2 regions of the Cytobacillus sp. Bva_UNVM-123 genome follow, and region 2 is predicted to be linked to the other one. Evidence: a T-box and tRNA genes for the amino acid it is inferred to sense, from the RefSeq annotation. Region 2 holds a T-box; the other holds one or more tRNA genes.

Region 1 (8,405 bases), 1.8 Mb from region 2:
ATGTCGATTTTCCGCCACTTACTGGCCCCATAAGTAAAAGAATTCTCTTTCTTACATCAAGTCTTTTCGCTGCTGGATGAAAATACTCTTCGACTAATCGTTCTAAAGCCTCTTCAAGACCGAACAATTGATTACAGAAAAACTTATATCTTTTCTGCCCCTTTATTTCTTCAACACCAGCGTCCTTTATCATATTGTAGACACGCGAATGTGCTGACTGGGCAACCCAAGGCTTCTCTTTAATAATTTCTAAATACTCCCTAAAGGTTCCTTCCCATTTGAGTTTTTCTTCTTCATGGCGGTACATCTCAATTTTCTTTATAATATCCATATGTTCCTCCCCCTCATCACTAATCAGAGACGATTAATATACTGTATGCAATCCTGTAAATGAACATGCAAACGAGAGAATGGTTTCAACTTTTAACTGTTAAAAATTCTCCATAGATTTTATTCACAGTTTTTATGTATTGGGCTATAATAAGCTTATACTTAGTTATCATTTTCAAAGGAGGATTACATATAAATGAAACTTATTTTAATTATTGGTGTTATGGTTGCATTTTTAGCAGCTATCTTCACATCAGGCTACGAAGACAAGCCAGGAGCGTAATGATTCGTAAGGGGTAAGCAAAAGGATAGATGTAATCGGGAATTAGCTTGTATTCCATATTTTTAATCCATAAGTAAAAGCTGCTAAAAAAATAGCAGCTTTTTCATTTCCATCTTTTATCTTCGATTGAATCCCTTCATGTCTACAAATTCCTTCATACTCATTCTCGTGTGCTTTTCGAGCATGTTCGCCATTTGGCTCGTCCAAGTATCTTTTCTTTCACCATTTGTCCTTTCGGCATAATAGTTAGAAATGATCTTATTATAGGTTTCAAGCTGATTACGATATTCTTCCTCATTTTGTTCATATTCATTTTCATGATAAACATGCTCATATGGAAGCCGCGGTTTTTTATCAGTCATTTTTTCGGGATAACCAACTGCTAGCCCGAATAGAGGCAAAACTCTTGAAGGAATTTTTAATAGCTCACACACTTCCTCAAGATGATTGCGGATTCCGCCAATATAGCAAATTCCGAGCCCCATTGATTCAGCTGCTAAAGCTGCATTTTGCGCAGCTAATGCTGTATCAATAAGAGCGACCATAAATTTCTCAGTGCTTTCTAATGAAGCCTGTACATTTTTTCCTTCCATTTCTCCTATTAATTCATGACGAAAGAAATCTGCACAAAATAGAAAGAAATGTCCATTTCGGGCAACATAGCTTTGATTACCTGCTAGCTGTGCCAATTTTTCCTTTTTTTCGTAATCAGTAACACCGATAATCGAATAAGCCTGGATGAAGCTTGAAGTGGATGCTGATTGTGCACTTTCAACAATTGTTTTAATTTGCTCTTTAGATAAAGATTTATCCTCAAATTTGCGAATAGAGCGATGATTCCTCTGTAAATTTATCGTTTCATTCATATTTTCCCATCCTTTCATACCATATTGTACTGATTAATGTTATTTTCTCCAATCGGACAGCTCTTAAAAATCAAAAAAACTATCCTAAATGCATAGCAATCAGGATAGCTTTGATAACGTCTATTTTAAATGAAGAAAATCTTGTTGCCTCAACGCCTCATAAATAAGGATCGCAGCAGTATTTGAAAGATTTAATGAACGGACATTTCCATTCATCGGAATTCTGAGTGCTCGATCTTTATTTTTCTCAATAACATCTTTCGGAAGGCCTGTCGTTTCTCTTCCAAAAATAAAGTAATAATCTTTATTCTTATCACTATAATCAAAAGTAGAATGAGGCATACTCCCAAATTTCGTTAAATAATAAAATTCCCCACCATCATTTTTCTCATAAAATTCCTCTAGGGAATCGTAATAAATAATGTTTACAAACTGCCAGTAGTCTAATCCAGCCCGTTTTAACATTTTATCATCAGTCGAAAAACCGAGCGGACGAATTAAATGTAAAATCGTATCAGTCGCTGCACAAGTACGAGCGATATTGCCGGTATTAGCTGGAATCTCTGGTTGATATAATACAACATGCAATGCCACGTCTTTCACCTCTAAAAGAATTTAACTATAATAATTTATTATATCACTATGCAAAGGAATTAGGACGGCGCATAAGAGGAATATTTAATTATACGTCTTCAATCGATAAAAACTTATATTTAATATTTGGAGTATACGCAGTTGAATCTTCATAGGCCCAATATCTCATTCTACTATTATAAGTGTTTGCATTCACTAATGGCATTCCGTCAGCATCTTTTGCTGTAACAATGGTTGTATGATCGAACCGTCCATCCCCTTGAAAGTCATAGCAGATGACATCGCCTAATAATAATTCTTTAGGACTTGATACCTCTTTTGCTCGCAAACCAATTTTTGAGTGTGGCAAATAATTCTTCATCGCATTGGCCACAGACCAGCTATAGCTCCAATTACTATTTGTCGTCCACCATCCTTGCCCCCGATTAGGATGCCCTCTCATCGGAGCTCCTCCCGCATATAAACATTGTGATATATAGTTCGTACAATTTACTTCAAACGTCTTATATGCTGGATTATAGCTATTCCACCATCTTTCAGCATATTGAACAGCCTTTAAACGGTCATATTCATATGAGATTCTTTCTAGTGTTTCTTCCTCTCTCACATTTTCATTTTCTTGCTTTTCCTCTATTTTAACGACTTCAAATGGATTGACTTCTATATCATCCACGATTACCCCTTTATAAAACTCGGCTATGCGCTCTTCCACTTCCTCTTCCATAATAAACATCTCTTTTTGTTTAATTAAATATTTAAAGTGAACTTGATAATTCACATTACGAATATCTGCTACTTCATCACCAACTGAAATAATCTTTCCGGTCGCTTGAGCTTTCACAATATCTCCTGAACGTTTACCTAAGTTTTCCTTTTTCTGCTCAATTTTCGTGCAAGTACCTTTATTGGGAGTAACACATTGTTGAACACGTTTTTCCAATAATTGTTGAAGCTGATCTCGCATAAGCAAACACTCCTTTCACATTTATTTATATGAAAGGATATTGCTTTCATTCAACACGATTGATAAGTAAACTTTAATTATACACTCTTATGGCACCATGTATTTCTGACAACACGGATTCATCATCTTCCTCTTTAAGACGTTGTTGTAAAGCTAAATGAGCTGTTTCTCCACCAATTTTTCCAAGTGCCCAAGCAGCCGTGCCGCGAATTTCTGGACGTGGATCCTTTGTCAGCACCTGAATTAAGTCAATAACTGCAGTTTCATCTTTAAAATGTGCTAATGCAATAATAGCATTACGTTGGATCGGTTTTCTCCCTCTCCAAGAACCTGAAAGATGTCCGAATTTCTCTTTAAATTCTCGATTGCTCATATGCAAAATTGGGGTTAACAGTGGCTTAACGATTTCAGGACCAGCCTCCATTTCCTCATGAAAATGAAAATCTTTTCCTTTATTTACTGGACAAACAGTTTGGCACGTGTCACACCCATATATTCGATTTCCGATTTTTTCACGAAATGGTTCAGCAATATATCCCTTTGTTTGTGTTAAAAAAGCGATACAGCGCTGCGCATTTAGCTGCCCACCTTGAACTAACGCACCGGTTGGACAAGCATCAATACACTTATTACAAGTCCCACAACGATCTTCGATTGGTTCATCTGGTTCAAAGGGGATGGTTGTGATCATTTCTCCTAAATAAACATATGACCCAAATTCCGGTGTAATAATTGAACAATTTTTCCCGCTCCAACCAATGCCTGCTCTCTCAGCGACAGCTCTATCAACTAATTCACCCGTATCAACCATTGATTTACACTTTGCAGTAGGCAGCTTTAATTGAATAAATTCTTCTAACTGCTGCAATCGTTCACGCAAAATGAGATGATAGTCTTTTCCCCATGATGCCCGACAAAAAATGCCTCTTCTCTCTCCCTTTTTACTGACCACTCTTACTTTCATTTTCGAAGGATAGGCTAGTGCAATAGAAATTATGGAACGAGGTTCTTCCATTAATAAAGCTGGATTCACCCTTTTTTCAATATCCTTTTCTTCAAAGCCTGATTGATATTGCAACTCTTGCTGCCGGATTAACCGATTTCTCATCTCATCAAAAGGGGCGGCAGTCGTAAACCCGATTTTATCAATTCCAATCGTTTTACTATATTCAATAATCTCTTGCTTTAATTGAGCATAGTTCATTATTTGTCACCTTCTTTTCTAAAAAAACCTTAAAATTGCTGCAAATCATATAAAGAATACTTTTTTCGCATCTATATTAGCAGTTAATCATCACTGCATTACATTTAAAGACCATTGTTTATTATGATAAACTAAATTTAAATAAATTTGGAGGTGGAAACGTTGGAAATTCATCTTTCACAGGAACTTTGCACACTCGTTCCTAACTTTAAGGTTGGGGTTATCCATTATCACAATATACATGTTGGCGAATCACCTCAAATGGTAAAGGGGCGATTGCAATTATTCCAGGAGTCCCTTTTCTTTGATTTAGAAGATAAAAATGTAAACGAATTAGAAGGAATTAAAGAATGGAGACAAATTTTCAAATCAGTTGGAAAGGACCCCAACCGTTACCGCCTTTCAGCTGAAGCTTTATATCGCAGGGTAAAAAAGCAAAACTACTTACAGCCAGTCAACAGCTCCATCGATTTAAATAACTTTTTTTCCTTGCAATATGAAATTCCGATTGGGATTTATGATTTAGATAAATTATCTGGAGACATTACCATTAGACTTGGAGATGAAGGAGAAGAATATCAAGGTTTAAATGGAAGACCAAATTCACTGCACCGCTTAATCATTAATGTAGACGAACAAGGTCCGTTCGGTAGCCCTTTTGTAGATTCAGAGAGAACTTGTGTAACAGAGGAAACGAAGAATGCCGTCCAAATCGTCTTTTTGCGGCCGTCCATAAATATAGACGAAGCAAAGCAAATGGTGAAATCGTTGATGGATATGTATTTACAGGTTCATGGGGGAGAAGGGGAGTTTGCGATTAATGGGTGCTGATTGGCACCCTTTTTTCATAATCTTCACAAAAAAAATTGCGACTTCCTGCATTTTTATAGTAACTTTTCCTGGTTTATCGGCGACTTTCTAGATATATCAGCGACTTTATGAATGATATCAGCCTCTTTCCGTTTATATCGGCAATTTTCCGTTTATATTGGCCAGTTTCCATTTATATCGGCCAGTTTTCGTTTATATCGGCCTCTTTCCATTTATATCGGCCAGTTTCCGTTTATATCGGCCAGTTTCCGTTTATATCGGTCTCTTTCCGTTTATATCGGCCTCTTTCCATTTATATCGGCCTCTTTCCGTTTATATCGGCCTCTTTCCGTTTATATCGGCCAGTTTCCGTTTATATCGGTCTCTTTCCGTTTATATCGGCCTCTTTCCATTTAGCTAAAATTTAATCATTTCCGGCAAATAAAAAAACGCAACACCTCGTTCTTTTCGAATCGAAACACTGCGTTGATATGTATGGAGCGGGTGAAGGGAATCGAACCCTCATCAACAGCTTGGAAGGCTGTGGTTTTACCACTAAACTACACCCGCATATTATTTGTATTTTTAAGTAATTTTACTTTACGAGCAAATGCCTCTTCCTCTTCTAGCATATTCAAGGATGTAAATGCGTCGAGGCAACTCGATGAAAATTCTTGGAAGCTTTGCTCGTGGCTGTGGTTTTACCACTAAACTACACCCGCGTATTATTTGTTATAAAATTCACATGGAGAGTATACAAGAAATTGTATATCATCATAAAAAAAATAAAACAGGTTTCCCTGTAATCGTTTGTTTCTGATGTGATAACTACTATATAATACTCTCCTTTTTATGTTTCGTCAAGATTTTTTCGCGGAATTTGTCGAATTATTTTTTATTCAATTATAAGAGAATTATTCATATTATATTGATTCTGCTCTTCTTCAAACCCATTCGGATTATTTACTTGCCAGCGCCATGTATCCTCACACATTTCATCAATTCCTCTTTCCGCCACCCAATATAACTCTCTTTTTGCTTTCTGGGGATCTGCATAGCTAACCGCAATGTCACCCGCTCTTCTTTCAACAATTCGATAAGGAATTTCTAGACCAGCAACATGTTCAAATGCTCTTACGATCTCTAAAACACTATATCCTCTTCCAGTACCAAGATTGTACACTTCAACACCTTGACTGTTATAAATTTTATCTAAAGCTTTCAGATGGCCAACTGCTAAATCAACAACATGAATATAATCTCTAACTCCAGTTCCATCATGTGTATGATAATCATCCCCAAAAATCTTTAATTCTTTTAGCTTTCCTACTGCAACTTGACTAATATAAGGTAGAAGATTATTAGGGATTCCATTAGGGTCCTCGCCAATAAGACCACTTCTATGTGCACCCACTGGATTAAAATAGCGTAATAGAGCTATACTCCATTTTTGATTGGATATATATAAGTCTTGTAGAAGCTGCTCACAGATTAATTTTGTTCTTCCATATGGATTAGTTGCTTGAAGTGGGAGCTCCTCCATGAATGGGATGTTATTTGACATTCCGTAAACTGTTGCTGATGAACTAAAGACCATCCGAAACACGCCAAAGCTTTCCATCACTTCACATAAATTCAATGTTCCAATTATATTGTTTTGATAGTAACGTTGAGGAATGGCAACCGATTCTCCAACTGCCTTCAAACCAGCAAAATGAATGACTGCCTCAATATTATTTTCAGCAAAAACTCTCATTAATGACTCTTTATTTAATAAATCAACTTCATATACTGGAAAATCTTTCTCCGTAATCTCGACGACACGTCTCAATGCTTCAGGCTTACTATTTAAAAAATTATCGACGACTACAATTTCATAGCCTGCTTGAAGCAGTTCTACACATGTGTGAGTCCCGATATAGCCAGCACCACCTGTAATTAGGATTGGCATTTCATAACCTCCATTGTTTCTATTTCATCGTTAATGTTTGGATCAAAAAAAGGCTACTCCGAACACGGAATAGCCTTTCTTACCTAAATAAAGCAATCTGTTGCTTTTGATAAAGTAATTTTTTTAATCTTATATTCATTGGTTTTTCTATAAATGTATGCACAATACATCCTGCAGCTATCGCAAAAACAATAATTATGAAATTTGCTACTAAATAGTGGGTAGTAAAGAACAGGAATGAGCTAAGTATCCGACATATAATTGATAATGCTACTTTATGAATAAGATAAATGGAAAATGAGGCATCACCAAGATATTTAGCCAATTTAGGGATTTTAAATTCCTTTTTTAAGTCTATTGATGCGAATCCAATTATTAATAAAGTAGAGGCTATAGTCGTAACGACTTGTAGACTGACATCAACCCACAAATATTTACTATTAAACCAAGCAAGCGGAAATCCGCTCATCCCCAAAATAATCAATAAGAAAGAAAGATATTGATTTAAATTAAATTTCAACACGAAATAAGCACAGGCTATACCTAAGATAAAAATGATATTATTAAAATTAAACAAAAAATTAATCAAGAAGTGAGAACTTGAAAGGATACCTATACTAAATAAAAGTGAAATGACTGTCCAAATAACATGAAGAACAATAATCATTGTTTTATTTTTCAAAAAAAGCAGTGAAAACATTAAATAGAAAAAAACTGTATGCACTAATGACCAAGCAACACCCAAAATAGGCTCGTCTCCTGTTGGTATTAGTAAAAATGATGTAATGATTTTAATCACTTCTTTTTCTGTTCCATGACTAAAGCCTGAGGAGAAATAGAAAATGGGCAATACACAAATCGTAATAATCCAATATACTGGAAATATTCTTATGAATCTTTTAAAGAGGAAATCTTTTAATATTTGTAGATTTCCAAACTTTTCATGATATAAGTAATAAACCATAAAACCTGAAAGAGCAAAAAAATAATAGACTCCACCTGAAGCCGTATATACTGCAAATCCTAAAACATTTACATTGAAATAAGCAAGCATAAATTCATTCGCATGAAATAATAGAACGAGAAGCGGTACGAATGCCCGTGAAAACTGGATTAAGTTTAATTTTTTTCTCATTCAAGCTATGCCTCCTTATGTGAGAACTACAAATTGATCATATCTAACCATTGTTTTTCCTTCTTCATATTCACCTAAATAATTAGCATAGGGAACATTTGAAAAACCATTTAAATTATTCATAATATCTTTGATAAAGTTTTGCCCCATTTCATATGCATATGGATATCCCCCACCAAACCGCGGATTAATTTCCGAAATAACATATCCCTCTTCCGTCTTAAAGAAATCAATATCAACTGGTCCAACCGGCCCCAATGAAGTTATT
Region 2 (8,405 bases):
TTTTTCTTTATGACAACAGGTTTTTTCTTAGTGTCTCATTATCTAAACAATCAAGAAGCAGACCGAAATAAATTAAATAAATTTATGAAAAAATCTTGTTTATTGTATGGAATCTCCATTCTTCTCTATCTCCCAATAAACTTTTATGCAGGTTATTTTGACAATAAACCTATTATGCCAACCCTATTAAAGGATATTGTTTTTGATGGAACTTTTTATCATCTTTGGTATTTACCTGCTGTCATAATTGGAGTAGCTGGATTATATGTACTATTAAATAAATTTACAGTGACCTCTGTTTTTCTAATTGCAAGTCTTCTTTATTTAGTTGGACTTTTCGGAGATAGTTATTATGGAATAGCAGAACAAATGCCATTTTTGAAGCTTTTTTATGAAGAAGTATTTAGCATTTCCGATTACACAAGAAATGGTCTATTTTTTGCCCCTATATTTCTTATACTCGGGGCATTGATTGCTAAACAACCGAGACCTGGACATTTGAAGAATTGCTTTTTCGGGCTTGTCGTATCAGCTTCCCTTCTGTTAATTGAAGGATTGCTGCTTCATAAATATTCTTTACAACGTCATGACAGCATGTATTTAATGCTGATTCCATGCATGTTTTTTGTCTTCCAACTATTGCTTTTATGGAAAGGCAAAGAAAGGAAAGACTTACGAAACATTTCCATGATTGTGTATATCATTCATCCTTTTATTATTGTTCTCGTACGTGGTTTTGCTAAAATCACAAGTCTTCAGTCGTTATTAGTGGAAAATAGTATGATTCATTTTTTCGTAGTCACTTTAGTATCTTACGGTTGTTCAGCAATACTCGTAAAACAAATGGATAAAAAAAGAAAGGAAAATGGTTATGAAGGGCCGAGCATGGGCTGAAATGAATTTGGCTAATCTTCGTCACAATGTAAAGGAATTACAAAAAATATTACCTCATAAATGTGAGTTTATGGCAGTAGTAAAAGCAAATGGATATGGACATGGTAGTGTTCAAATGGCAAAAGAGCTTAATAAAATAGGAATTACTCATTTTGCAGTCGCGACATTGGCTGAAGGGATTGAACTTCGCATAAATGGGGTGAAAGGTGAAATTTTAATATTAGGCTATACCTCTTTACAAGAAGCCTATGAATTGCAGCGATATCAATTAACCCAGACTATCGTTAGTTTCGATTATGCAAAGCAGTTAAACAAATTAGGTCAGAAAATAATGACGCACCTTAAAATTGATACTGGTATGAATCGTTTAGGGGAAAGATGCGAAAACATGACGAAAATTAAACAAATATGTTCTTGTGAAAACTTGGAAATTAAAGGTATATATACACATTTAAGTGTCTCTGATCAATTACATGTCGATGTGCGAAAATTTACCTACTTGCAAATAGAACGATTTCATAAAATAGTCAAAGAGCTTAAGTATCGCGAGGGGATTTCCCCGAAAATTCATATGCAAAGCAGCTATGGGATTTTGAATTTTCCTGAGCTTCATTGTGATTTTGCAAGAATTGGCATTGCAATGTATGGGGTTTTGAGTGCTGCAAATGATAAAACAAAGCTTTCCGTTGATTTACGTCCAGTTCTTTCTTTAAAAGCAAGAATATCGATTATAAAAGAAATTAAACGTGGTGAATTTGTTGGATATGGTCGGCAATATCGCGCAACTCGTCAATCCAAAATTGCAGGGGTATCAATAGGTTATGCAGATGGATTTCCAAGAAGCTTAGCAAGCAGGAATAGTTATGTACTTGTTTCTGGTCAAAGAGCACCTATTATTGGAAAGATTTGCATGGATCAGCTTTTAATTGATATTACAAATATCCGAGATGTTAAGCAGGATGATATTGTTACGTTAATCGGAACGGATGGTACAGAACAAATAACTGCTGAACAGGTTGCTGAAAATGCTGGAACAATAACAAATGAGCTGTTAAGCCGGTTGGGAGAACGGATTGAAAGGATCTGGGAAAAGGAACCGGTTCCCCTGTCCCTAAAATAATTAGATTGCTTTTATTGACATTCGTTTTTGTTTCATCTATTATTCATATTATTAACTATATTCGTTGCTGTGACGGAGAAGAGTACTTTTCCCACTCTATTTAAGCGATCCTAGGGTAGTGAAAGCTAGGTATGGAAGGATAAGGAAGGCGCTCCAGAGCAATTGGACAATAAAGTGGCTGTATATTACAGCAAATAGGGTGGAACCGCGGGTAAACTCTCGTCCCTATGCTTCATGCATAGAGACGGGGGTTTTTTGTTGTTTTGTCATGAATGAACACTTATTGCAAAAGGAAAGAAACTTTATTAAGGAAGGTGCAAAAATGAATATTCAAAACATGATTTTAACTTTGCAGAAGCATTGGTCAAGTCAAGGCTGTATATTAATGCAAGCTTACGATGTTGAAAAGGGGGCAGGTACGATGAGCCCATACACCTTTTTACGGGCGATTGGTCCAGAGCCGTGGAATGTAGCTTATGTCGAGCCGTCACGCCGCCCTGCTGATGGCAGATATGGTGAGAATCCAAACCGTCTTTATCAGCACCATCAATTTCAAGTGATTATGAAGCCATCACCAGATAATATTCAAGAATTGTATTTAGAATCATTACAGGCTTTAGGAATAAACCCATTAGAGCATGATATCCGTTTTGTAGAGGATAATTGGGAGAATCCTTCACTCGGCTGTGCTGGTCTTGGATGGGAAGTATGGCTGGATGGGATGGAAATTACACAATTTACTTATTTTCAACAAGTCGGAGGAATCGAGTGTAAGCCTGTTTCCGTAGAAATTACCTATGGAATTGAACGATTAGCATCTTACATCCAAGAAAAAGAGAATGTTTTTGATCTTGAATGGACAGACGGTTTTACAGTCAGAGATATTTTCTTACAGCCAGAAATTGAGCATTCTAAATATACATTTGAGACATCTGATACCGAAATGCTCTTTAATCTTTTCAATATTTATGAAAAGGAAGCACATCGACAAATGGAGGAAGGACTTGTCCACCCCGCATATGATTATGTTCTGAAATGTTCACATGCATTCAATCTTTTAGATGCGAAAGGTGCCATTTCTGTTACGGAAAGAACCGGTTATTTAGGAAGATGTCGTAATCTTGCTAGAAAAATTGCCAAAACGTTTTATGAAGAGCGTGAAAAACTTGGTTTTCCAATATTAAAATCAAAGGAGGAGAAGTGAAATGACTAAAAGAGATCTCCTTTTAGAAATAGGATTAGAAGAAATTCCAGCGAGATTTGTGACGAACTCCATGAATCAGCTAGCAGAGAAAGTCCAATCATGGTTAGCAGAAAAGAAAATTGCTTATGATGAAGTAAAAGCTTATTCATCGCCACGTCGATTAGCTGTGCTTGTTGAAGGCGTGAACGAAGCACAAGAGGATATTCATGAAGAAGCAAAGGGTCCTGCAAAAAAAATTGCAATGGATGATAAAGGTGAATGGTCGAAGGCTGCAATTGGATTTTGCCGTGGGCAAGGTGCGCAAGTTGATGAGATCTTTTTTAAGGAAATTAATGGAGTTGAATATGCTCATGTTAAAAAATTTATTAAAGGTCAGGAAACAGTTACTTTACTACATGAGCTAAAGCAAATTATCACAGCCATGACATTCCCAAAAAACATGCGCTGGGCAGATAAAGAACTCCGTTTTATACGACCGATAAAGTGGATCATAGCCTTATTTGGAAATGAGATTATTCCATTTTCCATTACTTCAGTTGAGACTAGTAATTGGACAATAGGTCATCGTTTTCTAGGTGGCAAAGTGACAATTAATGAGCCAAAAGAATATGAAAAGGCATTATTGAACCAGTATGTTATTGTGAATCCTGAAGATAGAAAGAATGCAATATTATCACAAATAAAGGCGATCGAAGAAGAAAATAATTGGATAATTCCGATTGATGAGGAATTATTAGAAGAAGTAAATAATCTTGTTGAATATCCAACAGCTTTGTTTGGCCGCTTTGAAGAGGAGTTTCTCGACATTCCTGAAGAAGTCCTTATTACTTCAATGAAGGAACATCAGCGTTATTTTCCGGTGAAAACAAAAGCTGAAAAGCTACTTCCTTTTTTTGTCACGGTACGAAATGGTGGACATGAACATTTAGATAAGGTGGCAAGAGGCAATGAAAAAGTATTAAGAGCTAGACTTTCTGATGCTGCTTTCTTTTATAAGGAAGATCAAAAAACGGCCATTGAAGATTCTTTAGCGAAATTAAAGTCTATTGTTTACCATGAGGAAATCGGAACACTTTCAGAAAAAGTCGAGCGAGTCAGAAAGCTGACAAATAATATTACCGCTGAACTTCATTTAAGCGAGGAGGAAAGCGAGATTGCTGAGCGTGCGGCGGAAATTTGTAAATTTGATCTAGTTTCTAATATGGTCTATGAATTCCCTGAGTTGCAAGGATTTATGGGAGAGAAATATGCGCTCCAAAAAGGTGAAAAAGAAGGTGTTGCAAAGGCTATAAATGAGCACTATATGCCGCGCAATGCTGATGATGAAACAGCTAGCAGTAATCCAGGAGCTGCCCTTGCAATCGCAGAAAAAATGGACACCATTGTCTCGTTTTTTGCGATTGGGCTTATTCCTAGTGGCTCACAAGATCCATATGCATTAAGACGCCAAGCAACAGGAATTGTACAAACACTTTTAAATAAACATTTTTCCATTTCCTTAGAAGGTGTTGTAAATACTTCTTTAAATCTGTTAGAAGAAGCGAATATTTTGAAGAAAGCCAAGAAAGAAATCACGCAAGAAGTAATGTCATTCTTTAAACAAAGATTGAAACATATTCTACAAGAGAAGCATATAAGATATGATTTAATCGAAGCAGTTCTTGATAATGAAATAAGTTCACTTCCAGCTCTTGTGAAAAGGGCTGAAGTGCTTGAAGCGAAAAAGAATGGTGAAGGATTTAAAGAAAGTATTGAGGCTTTAAGTAGAGTTGTTAATATTTCATCTAAAGCTGAAAATGTGGCAGAAATAAATGTTGATTTATTCGAAAATGAGTTTGAAAAAAATCTCTATAATCAATTCATACTCGTTAGCAAGAAATTAGATGAAGAGATTTCCGCGGAAGAAACATTTGCACTACTCGTTTCTTTAAAGCCTGAAATTGAACAGTATTTTGATCATACGATGGTTATGGCAGAAGATCGTAATATTCGCAACAATAGATTGAGCCAAATGGTTAATCTTGCAAAAATTATTAAGAAGTTTGCCAATATGAACGAAATTATTGTGAAGTAATATTGCTTTTTATCGGAGAGTCAATTTTGGCTCTCCTCATTTTCAATATCTATAAACTGTTCTTTTCATTTTCAAGATATGGTATATAATAAGGTTTATTAATAAGGCGCTAGCAATGACGTAAAGATGAAAGCTGGGCCTGAAAAACTTTTAGATAGGTTTGTTCATGCTTGAGCAAGGCGTTTCCGCATTTTATGTCAGGTGGTGATTATGATCGAGTTGAATAAACGGCAAGAAAAAATATTGGAGATTGTTAAAGAAAATGGCCCGATTACAGGTGAAAATATTGCCGAGCAATTAAATTTAACAAGGGCAACATTAAGGCCGGATTTGGCCATATTAACAATGGCTGGATTTTTGGATGCAAGGCCTCGTGTAGGTTATTTCTACACCGGAAAATCTGGTAATCAGCTGCTTACTGAAAATTTAAAGAAGCTTTATGTAAAGGATTTTCAATCGATACCTGTTGTCGTAAACGAAAATGTATCTGTTTATGATGCGATTGTTATGATGTTTCTAGAAGACGTAGGTACTTTATTCGTTGTTGATCAATCATCATTATTAGTAGGCGTTCTTTCTCGGAAGGATTTATTAAGGGCGAGTATTGGAAAACAGGAGTTAACAGCGATCCCTGTCAATATTATTATGACGAGAATGCCAAATATTGCTATGTGTGAGAAAGATGATTTATTAATTGACATTGCAAAAAAGCTGATTGAAAAACAAATTGATGCGTTGCCAATTGTTAAACAAACTGAAAAAGGTTTTGAAGTAATAGGAAGAATTACAAAAACAAACCTTACAAAAGCCTTTTTGGCTCTTGCAGAGGATAAATAATGAAGAGTGCAAGCAAAGAAATTAGAGGAGATGGTGTTGAAGGATGAATAATAAGCCAATCATCTATGTTGTATCTGACTCTGTTGGGGAAACTGCTGAGCTTGTTACGAAAGCAGCTGTAAGCCAATTCAATGGCAGTGAAATAACAATTAAGCGATTCCCATATGTTGAAGACAAAGTACATATTGACGAAGTAATTTCCCTCGCAAAATTAGAAAATGGAATGGTAGTTTATACGCTTGTCAAACCCGATATGCGCCTTTATATGCAAGAAATGGCTGCAAAAGAAGGTATTTATGCTTGTGATATTATTGGCCCTTTAATGGATCAAGTTCAGCTTCATTACGGAAAAACACCACTCTTTGAACCTGGTCTAGTTAGAAAGCTTGACGAGGATTACTTTAAAAAAATTGAAGCGATCGAATTTGCTGTTAAATATGACGATGGCCGTGATCCTCGAGGGATTTTAAAAGCGGATATTGTGCTTGTAGGTGTTTCAAGGACATCTAAAACTCCTTTATCACAATATTTAGCACATAAAAGACTAAAGGTAGCAAACGTTCCGGTAGTGCCTGAAGTTGATCCCCCTGAAGAGTTATTCCTCGTTCCCCCTGAAAAGTGTTTTGGCTTAAAAATAAGTCCAGAGAAACTTAATCATATTCGAAGAGAACGATTAATTTCTTTAGGATTGAATGATAATGCCATTTATGCGAATATTGAACGGATCAAAGAGGAAATTGTCTATTTCGAGACGATTGTGAATCGAATTAAATGTCCAGTTATCGATGTAACGAATAAAGCTGTTGAAGAAACAGCCAACATCATATTGAATCTTTACCGCCAAAGCTTCCCTAAAAATTAGGGGCTGTCAACTGGACAGCCTCCTTTTTTCTTGGTTAGTAGATAAGTTTAGGTTTATAGGTGCTATAATAACATCTCATAAGAAAAGCTTGGCGTTCGCGAAAAAGGATTTGGCGAACGCTAAGTTTTTCTAATTTGTTGACTCTGTTAAAGGATAATGTTATTTTCGCACCTGTTGATTGGAGCGGAAGGTGCGAGACTCCTGCGGGAGGAAGGGCCAAGGGAGACCCCGCCGGTGCGATAGCGCCGAGGAGGCTCCCGGACTGCCCGCGGAAAGCGAGCAACCTGGAGCGGAAATCAACAGCCATGCTCAACAGTACCAATTTGTTAATAAGCATGTTCCGGAATATTTAGAAATATTTAATAATACTTAAATACACATAAATATAAGATTAAATAATAGAAATACTTAACCTTTTATACTATAATAAAAAATTGTGATAAAAAAGTTTATAGAATACGTTTAGAGTTCATAGTGAACGAATAAACTATTTATTGTGAGAAGTCAAGGTTCTAGCGTAAAAAAATTTCGACATAGACGAAAGAGCACAAAAAATTCTATAAATAATGAATTGAATTTTGCTTGCGAATTCCATAAGCAAAAAATGCTAGTGGAAAGAAGGAATATGCGGAGTGATGTAGAATTTATAGAACATTAGGCAGACCAATTGTCATGGTAGATGCAGATTCTTGTCCTGTAAAGGAGGAAATTGTCGAAATATGTAAGAAATATATGGCTGAAGCTATGTTTATTGCTTCCTATGCCCACATGAAAAATGATTTAAGTGATTCAGCTTGGATATTCGTTGATTCGAGTAAAGAAGCTGTCGACTTATATATTATGAATCATGTTGAAGCGGGGGATGTAGTTGTAACACAAGATATTGGATTAGCATCGACACTTTTGCTTAAAGGAGTTTCAGTTTTATCTCCTCGAGGGATTTTATTTCAAGAAAATGAAATTCAAACGGCGCTTAATATGAGATACATTTCTGCAAAGGCGCGTAGAAGGGGGATATATGCTAAAGGTCCTAAACCTTTTAACCAAGAGGATCGTTCGAGGTTTATCAATCAATTTTCTATAATTTTGTCGAATTTTGAAGGAAATAACTAGTTTTTAGAGAATATTAATTTAGAAAAAATATTGGAGTTGTTCCTATGACGGAGCGCATCGCAGAAGAGAAAGTAAATGAAATTCGGCAAGCTGTCGATATTGTCGATGTCATTAGCGACTATGTCCAATTAAAGAAGCAAGGACGAAACTATTTTGGATTATGCCCTTTCCATGGAGAAAATACACCGTCTTTTTCTGTTTCTCCAGATAAGCAAATTTATCATTGCTTTGGTTGTGGGGCAGGAGGAAATGCTTTTTCATTTTTAATGGAACTAGAAGGATATTCCTTTCAAGAAGCAGC

The links. The T-box of region 2 lies ahead of glyQ (glycine--tRNA ligase subunit alpha). A T-box ahead of a tRNA ligase gene usually reads a tRNA of that ligase, here a tRNA-Gly.
Region 1: it has a tRNA-Gly gene. The T-box ahead of glyQ (glycine--tRNA ligase subunit alpha) is inferred to sense a tRNA for this amino acid. The anticodon was not compared.

The regions. Positions count from the first base shown of each region.
Region 1 covers NZ_CM177772.1:1,549,093-1,557,497, reverse strand. The annotation lists gene prkA (ATP-dependent protease PrkA) at 1-331, opposite strand, end outside; gene nfsA (oxygen-insensitive NADPH nitroreductase) at 730-1,479, opposite strand; gene trmL (tRNA (uridine(34)/cytosine(34)/5-carboxymethylaminomethyluridine(34)-2'-O)-methyltransferase TrmL) at 1,600-2,073, opposite strand; gene KDN24_RS07435 (amidase domain-containing protein) at 2,162-3,037, opposite strand; gene queG (tRNA epoxyqueuosine(34) reductase QueG) at 3,111-4,241, opposite strand; gene KDN24_RS07425 (B3/B4 domain-containing protein) at 4,404-5,072, shown strand; tRNA gene KDN24_RS07420 (tRNA-Gly) at 5,548-5,621, opposite strand; gene galE (UDP-glucose 4-epimerase GalE) at 5,947-7,002, opposite strand; gene KDN24_RS07410 (acyltransferase family protein) at 7,082-8,137, opposite strand; gene KDN24_RS07405 (ATP-grasp domain-containing protein) at 8,153-8,405, opposite strand, start outside.
Region 2 covers NZ_CM177772.1:3,398,245-3,406,649, reverse strand. The annotation lists partial or broken gene vanT (serine racemase VanT catalytic subunit) at 1-2,014, shown strand, start outside; T-box leader at 2,075-2,244, shown strand; gene glyQ (glycine--tRNA ligase subunit alpha) at 2,337-3,218, shown strand; gene glyS (glycine--tRNA ligase subunit beta) at 3,220-5,292, shown strand; gene ccpN (transcriptional regulator CcpN) at 5,503-6,129, shown strand; gene KDN24_RS17465 (pyruvate, water dikinase regulatory protein) at 6,173-6,991, shown strand; gene KDN24_RS17460 (YaiI/YqxD family protein) at 7,664-8,104, shown strand; gene dnaG (DNA primase) at 8,149-8,405, shown strand, end outside.